One region of the Halalkalibacter sp. HAAS-P014 genome, then DNA from elsewhere that is predicted to be linked to it. Evidence: riboswitches for the same ligand, from Rfam matches in the RefSeq annotation. Region 1 holds a riboswitch; the other holds the start of a gene.
The links. A riboswitch is a leader RNA that binds a small molecule or an ion and turns the genes downstream of it on or off. The one in region 1 is predicted to bind cobalamin.
Positions count from the first base shown of each region.

Region 2: it holds a riboswitch for cobalamin, as region 1 does, so the genes downstream of both, AC1FXZ_RS04400 (ABC transporter substrate-binding protein) here and AC1FXZ_RS13020 (DUF4430 domain-containing protein) in region 1, are expected to answer to the same signal.

Region 1 is NZ_JBWQTV010000016.1:52,314-56,166, reverse strand. Features, by position in the region: gene adhE (bifunctional acetaldehyde-CoA/alcohol dehydrogenase) at 1-288, shown strand, start outside; gene AC1FXZ_RS13025 (S8 family peptidase) at 495-1,814, shown strand; cobalamin riboswitch at 1,935-2,135, shown strand; gene AC1FXZ_RS13020 (DUF4430 domain-containing protein) at 2,265-3,853, shown strand, end outside.
Region 2 is NZ_JBWQTV010000005.1:128,772-132,624, reverse strand. Features, by position in the region: gene AC1FXZ_RS04410 (adenosylcobinamide amidohydrolase) at 1-524, opposite strand, end outside; gene AC1FXZ_RS04405 (FecCD family ABC transporter permease) at 530-1,600, opposite strand; gene AC1FXZ_RS04400 (ABC transporter substrate-binding protein) at 1,563-2,558, opposite strand; cobalamin riboswitch at 2,728-2,926, opposite strand; gene AC1FXZ_RS04395 (GTP-binding protein) at 3,182-3,853, shown strand, end outside.

The sequences.
Region 1 (3,853 bases):
TTTATCGCAGACAAGCGCTATGCTGAAATTGCTAGAATACTAGGCTTACCTGCAAAAAACACAGAAGAAGGGGTAGAAAGTCTTGTTCAAGCAATTATTAAACTAGCAAATGAAATGAACATTCCTATGAGCATTAAAGAAAATGGTATTGAGAAAAAAGTGTTTGAAAGCAAATTAGAATTCCTTGCAGATCGTGCTTTTGAAGATCAGTGTACAACAGCTAATCCTAAACTACCATTAGTTAGCGAGTTAGTTGAGGTATATCGTTTAGCGTATGAAGGCGTCTAACATATGAATTTTAGGAGGTGTTCCATAAGGGGCACCTCTTTTAATTTAATAAATCGTCTTTAGAGGAAATGAGGCTAATTTTTATTAGTATTTGTAGAAACACAAAGGTAGGAGCATATTTTACTAGGGATAGGGACAAGAATCGCTGCAAACCTCCGTTAAGTCTCATAGATTATAAGAGCTTAAGCAAAGGAGGTTTGAAAGAGATGTTTGGTTTACAAATGGTACAAATGGTAAGAACCTATTCGCATAAGTTAGATAAGCCACTACGTGATAAGGTTTTGCATTTCTATAAACCTTTTAAGTGGACACCATGTTTTTTGCATAAGCCATTTGAGGCGATACTAAAAAAGACACGAAAAATGAGGGTGATTATTGAGGTTGAGGAAGGGTACTTCAAAGAGAGCTCTCTTGATATGAACAGTGTATTTAATAAGCACATGGGCTGTAGAATGCGAAATGAATTCTCAAGTATTTCTTGCTGTAGTGCTGATCTTACCCCTGCTGCTTTGGAAGAGTTGTTGGTTTCATGTCCTCGGATAAAAAGGATTTCATTGGATCGCGAGGTACATGCATTACTTGATACAGCTGTTACAGCAGCGAATGCAAGAAGCGTGGTAAGAAATGAGATTGAATTGACGGGAAGAGGCGTTACAGTTGCGATTATTGATACAGGGATTTATCCTCACCATGACCTCGCTGATAGATTGATTGGTTTTGTTGATTTTATTAATCAAAGAACGGATCCTTACGATGACAATGGTCATGGCACCCACTGTGCGGGAGACGCTGTTGGAAATGGAGTTTCCTCTTCAGGTCAATATCGAGGACCGGCTCCTGAAGCAAATGTTATTGGTGTCAAGGTCCTCGATAAGTTAGGATCTGGCTCTCTAGAGACGGTCATGCAAGGGATACAATGGTGTATCCATTATAATGATACCAATCCGGATCAACCGATTCATATTATGAATCTCTCGTTAGGTGCTTCGGCACTTGGTTATGAGAATGAAAGGGATGATCCTATGGTTCGAATGGTTGAGCAGGCGTGGCAGAGTGGTATTGTTGTTTGTGTCGCTGCTGGAAATGAGGGGCCTGAACCACAAACGATAGCGAGTCCTGGAGTTAGTCAACAAGTGATTACGGTAGGTGCATTGGATGATAACAATACTCCAGACCGTAGTGATGATGACGTAGCAAGTTTTTCGAGCAGAGGGCCGACAATATATGGTGTAGAAAAACCCGACTTATTGTCTCCTGGTGTAAACATTGTTTCATTACGTTCACCTAAATCATATTTAGATAAGTTAATGAAAGGAAGTAGAGTTGACTCAGACTATTTAATTTTATCAGGTACTTCGATGGCTACGCCTATTTGTGCAGGAATCATAGCACTTATGTTAGAACAACATCCTGAGCTATCACCAACTGAAGTGAAAGAGCGTTTGCGTAATGGGACTGACCTATGGACAGAAAGAGATCCAAATATTTATGGAACCGGATATATTAACGCTGATAACTCAATTTAGTTCAGTAAAGTGGGGTCTGACCCTTACCCCTAGGGGGTAAGGGTCAGACCCCATAGCTTGTTTTCTAGCAAATATATATATACAAAGGTTCGAATGTTTTGTATAATTATGTCGACATAAAAATATATAAGTAATTTAGGTGCTAGTGCTGTCTTAATGTTTTTTGAAGATGGTACTCGCTTAATAGGGAAGTTGGTGAAAAGCCAACGCGGTCCCGCCACTGTAAATGGGAGCAACCTATAAATGTCACTGTCTATAGATGGGAAGGCATAGGAAGCTATGATCATGAGCCAGGAAACCTGCCTATTTTATACCACCATTTTCTACGAGGATAGATGGGTGTTAAGACGGTTATGATGTTATAGCATTTCCTCTTAACTTTTTTCTAACTCTCCTCTATAGGGGTTTTTTTTATGGCGAAATTTTATGAAAAATTAAGGGAGAGAGAGAATGAACCGATTTATTAATTTACATATGCGATTTCTGTTAGTATTTGTTTTGATCTTAACAGGGATTTCAACTAAGACGTTAGCAAGTACTGCGAATAGTGAAACGATCACAGTTGTAGATGAGGATGAAGTATTACTAGATACTGCTGATTTTACGTTTGATGAAGGAGATACAGCATTTGATGTCCTAGTAAATACAATTGGAGAAGAGAATGTGCAATTTACCGATGATCCCTCTATGGGGAAAATGATTACTGGGATTAAAGGGTTAGAAGCCGAGGGAACATTTTTTTGGGCTTTCTTCATTAATGGTATTAGTGCACCGGTAGGATCTGATAGTTATGTCGTTCAAGAAGAGGATCACTTAACTTATAATTATCTTGATTGGGAAGTAGAATTACCGATGGCTTCAATTGAAGTAATTGGAAATGAAGGAACGATAGTAGAACCAATTAGTACTTCCTATATTGATGAAGCAAATGCTTTTGATTTATTAAAGGTAATAGTAGAAAATATTGATTTTGAAATGAATGAACAATGGGGTCCTATGATTCAAGGTATTGGTGGGTTAAAGGCTGATGATTCAAATTACTGGGCTTTTCATGTGAACGGGGAACCGGCCTCTGTCGGAGTTGGTGATTATCAGCTTGAAAATGGAGATGAAATATCTTTTATTTATGAATCATTAGATGACGTAACGCCTGAAGAAACTGATAAAGAAGATGTGATAAGCTCTCGACATGATGAATTGAAGGTGTACATTGATTTGGCAGTACAATATGTACTAAACAATCAAATTGGTGAATGGGAGGCTGTCGCATTAAAGCAAGCAGGTGAATCAATTCCTGTAAGTTACTTAGAGGATGTAAAAATGGTTACAGAAGAGACAAATGGAACATTTCCAAATAGTACAGATTATCAGCGTTATACTTTAGGCATTTTAGCAGCTGGAGGAGACCCAACAAACTTTGAAGGGCATAACTTTGTAGAAAAAATCTATAATGGAGATGTTGCAGAACAAGGGTTAAATGGCGTTATTTATGGGCTTATAGCATTAGATAGTGCGCAATTTGAGGTCCCGCAAAATGCAGAGTGGACAAGACAAAGATTAGTTGACCATTTAATTGAAAACCAAAATGAAGATGGTGGCTGGGCATGGAATAAAAGTTCGACAAGTGACACCGATACAACAGCCATGGTATTAACGGCATTAGCTCCTTATGTAGTAGGTGGTGAAGTTATTTCCGAATATAATGTCAACGTAGATGGTTTGGATAACTTCGTACAAAAGGGCGTCGATTATCTAATAGAACAAGCCTCATCAATTGACAATAGTTCAACGGCAGCACAAGTAATTATTGCATTATCTTCTTTAGAGATAGATGCTAATAACGCCCCTTTTACTACTGATGATGTCGGTCTAGTGGATTTCCTGTTAAACTTTCAAATTGAAGACGGTGGTTTTGCTTGGCAGCTAGAAGAGTCAAGTGATCTCTTTACTACGGGACAGGCGTTACAGGGAATGGTTGCTTATCAACTATTCCTTAATGATGAGGGAGCATTTTATAATTTAGATGTTCCTGCTGATAC
Region 2 (3,853 bases), on a different contig from region 1:
AGCATTTGAAACGTATGTTTAATATCTAAATGATTGGTCGGTTCATCTAAAAGTAAAATTTCAGGTTGTTGTGCCAAGGCTTTCGCTAATAGAACTCGTTGTTTTTCACCTCCACTAATCATCCGGAATTGTTTCTGACGATATTGACTCACTTGTGTTAGTTCCATTACATCTTCAATGACTTCCCTATCACGTTTTGATAATTGCTTTAGCACTCCTTTTTGATGAGGGTACCTACCTAAACTGACAATCTCTTCAACTGTATAGTCAAATGAAACATGAACTTCTTGTGTTAGTACCGCCACTTTTTTTGCTTTTTCTAGTTTCGATAACCTTGATTTCGGGATCCCGGATAGAAGAATGTCCCCTTTTTGAATCGGCAGCTGCCCCGTAATGAGCTTAAATAATGTTGTTTTTCCACTTCCGTTCGGCCCAAGTAAAGCAAAAAACTCTCCTTTTTTTATTTCTAAATTTAATTCTTTTATAATGGTTTTATTTGTATAGCCACCTGTTAAATTTTTCACTTTAATCAACTTCTATCCCTCCTCCCAATTCTTTCTCTAATCAAAAGCAACGCAAATACTGGCGCTCCAATTAAAGCTGTAATTACGCCAATAGGCAGTTCTTTAGGAGCAATAATGGTTCTAGCCATTAAATCTGCTAATACAAGAAAAGCCCCACCAATTAACATTGAAAGTGGCAGAACATGCCTGTGGTTTGGGCCTGTTATAAGACGTACTAAATGAGGTATAACGAGGCCGACAAATCCAATTGAACCTGATACAGCTACCGCTGCTCCTGTTAATAAGGAAGCTCCGATCAGAATATTGATTTTCCCCTTCTTCACATCGACACCGATATGATCTGCAGCTTCCTCCCCTAGAGCAAGAGCATTTAATTCCCGGTAGTGAATAATGAGAATGAATGACCCGATCATCATAAATGGTAAAATGAGTTGAACATGGCTCCAGCCTCTCATTCCAACACTGCCGTATAACCAATAAATAATCTGTGTCATAGAATCCCGATCACTTAATGAAATGATTAATGACGTAATCGCCCCAATAAAAGCACTAATGATAATACCAGCTAGAATAATGGTTTCAATAGCCATACTTCTGCTGCTTAACCTAACTAGTCCAAATACAATGAGCAACGTAATAAACCCACTTATAATCGCGACAACCGGAAGAGTGAAACTCCCTAAACCTACAATCGTAACTTGAAAAAACAGTACGAATACAGCACCTAAGGCCGCGCCTGATGACACCCCAATTGTAAAGGGATCCGCTAATGGATTACGTAAAATACCTTGGAAAGCTGCACCAGCGAGAGCTAGTGATGCCCCTACACAAAAAGCAAGTAAAACCCGTGGGAAACGAATATTCCAAATGATCATTTCTTCATTGAGAGGAATATCATTAAGCCACCCAAAGTTAAAAACATTTTCGGAGATAATATGTAAAATAGTAGGAATTGGTATGACAACACTGCTTATCAATAAGCCAAGGAGGGCTGTACCTAGTACAAACCCTCCACTTAAAACATACCACCAAACAATTCTATTCTGCAAAAACTTCCGGATAGATGAGTTTGGCAAGTGTTTCCACCCCTTCAATTAAACGAGGGCCAGGTCTCGTAACCGTGTCGTTATCGACATCAAATACTTGCTCCTCTTTAACAGCAGGCACTACGGCCCATCCATCACGTGATAATACTTCGTCTCTTGGATTTTCTACATAATAACCATAAGTAGTAATAATCACTTCAGGGTCTAGTTGGACAATTTCTTCTTCCGTTAACTTCACCCAACCGTCGTGATTTTCTGCAACGTTAATAGCTTGGATAGATTCGAGCATTTCATTCATAAATGTATTTTGACCTGTAGTGAAAATATCTGGAGCCGGCGATACTTCAACCCAAACTTTTTTCTTATCCGTAACAGTTGCTTCTGCCTTTTCAATGATCACTTTATGTCGTTCTTGCATATCAGTAATAAGCGCATCTGCTTCAGCCTTGCTTCCAGTAGCAGCAGCAATCATTTCAATCTTGCTATACACATCGTCAAAAGATGTAGCACTTCCAGTCACAATAACATTAATACCAGCTTCTTCATATTGCTGTAAAATATCTGGATGCGTATTATAGTGATAATCTGTAACCAGTGCGATATCTGGTAAAAGAGTTAAAACAAGTTCAGCATTCATATCTTGCGCACCAACTTTTTCAATCTCTTGCGCTTCAACAGGATAATTACAGTAATCGGAAACACCGATTACTTTATCGCCTAATCCAAGTGCAAACGTAATTTCTGTATTACTAGCTTGGATAGAAACAATCGTTTCTGGTTCTGATTCAATTGTAACTTCACGATCTGCATCATCAATGATCGTTACAGGAAACAGATCTTCACTTTCCACTTCATTACTGCTTTCAGGAGGTACATCCTCTTCATCTTGATTGTTTTGCGCTTCTGTTCCACAACCTGTAATAATCGCCATGCTTAACAAAAGAACAAGAACAGCTAACCCCCACTTTTTCAAAAACTCCAAATTCATTTTCTTACCCCTTTCTACTTTTGAGCAACAAAAAAACGCTATTCCAAAGGAAAAGCGTGAATGTAAAGGCACATATGTATCCAGTCTATTAAAAAATAAATAAACATGTATGCAATCTAGCAAACGATTACTAGAAAGCCTGCGCTTAAACATTCCTTTCCTCGAGGAAGCTTAAAAAACAATATAGGCAGGTCTCCTGACTTGCGAATCAACGTAGGGTTACCCTTCCCATGCAACTTGCACAGTGGATTTTAGCTAACCTTCCTTATCGCTTACAGTGGCGGGACCGTGTTGGAATTGCACCAACTTCCCTCTTAGTCTCAAATGAAATAAAACCGAACATTTAAGAAACCTATTTGCTTAATATTCATTTTTGCTCTAGAAGCAATTATAAAAGAGTTCCTTTCACTTGTAAATAACTTTATTTCTGAAATTTCGACTTCTATCAACATTTTTCTTACTTATATAGTTAAATTTACAGATTTAAGTATAACGAGAAAATTTAAGCATCGGCAAATATGATTCTTCTATTTACAAAGAGGAAAAAGAAAGATAAAATACAAACCGTAATAATTACTATTTATAACTGTTTTTAATTCCAATTAAAAAAGGAGAATATATAAATGAAAAAAGTTCCTGTTACAGTACTAAGTGGTTATCTAGGTTCAGGTAAAACAACATTATTAAACCACATCCTAACAAATCGTGAAGGCTTAAAAGTCGCTGTAATCGTAAATGATATGAGTGAGATAAACATTGATGCGAAGCTTGTGAAAGGTAATGGATTTTCAAGAACAGAGGAAAAACTTGTAGAACTTCAAAACGGCTGTATTTGTTGTACCCTTCGTGACGATCTAATGCAAGAAGTTGAACGAATCGTTGATGCGGGAGACATCGATTACATTGTCATTGAATCGTCTGGAATTAGTGAACCCGTACCTGTTGCCCAAACATTTACGTATATTGATGAAGAACTCGGAATTGATTTAACGAAAAAATGTACACTTGATACTCTCGTAACAGTTGTTGATGCGAATCGTTTTTGGGATGACTATGCTTCAGGTGAGTCGCTACTTGATCGTAAACAAGGTACAGATGAATCTGATACACGTGAAATATCTGATCTTCTAGTCGATCAAATTGAGTTTGCCGATGTTATTATAGTTAATAAGGTTGAGATGTTACAAGAAGTAGATAAAGATGAAATACTAGGTTTCATGAGAAAGTTAAATGCAGATGCAGATATCATTCCTACATCCTACTCTAAAGTAGAGTTAAGTTCTATTTTACATACA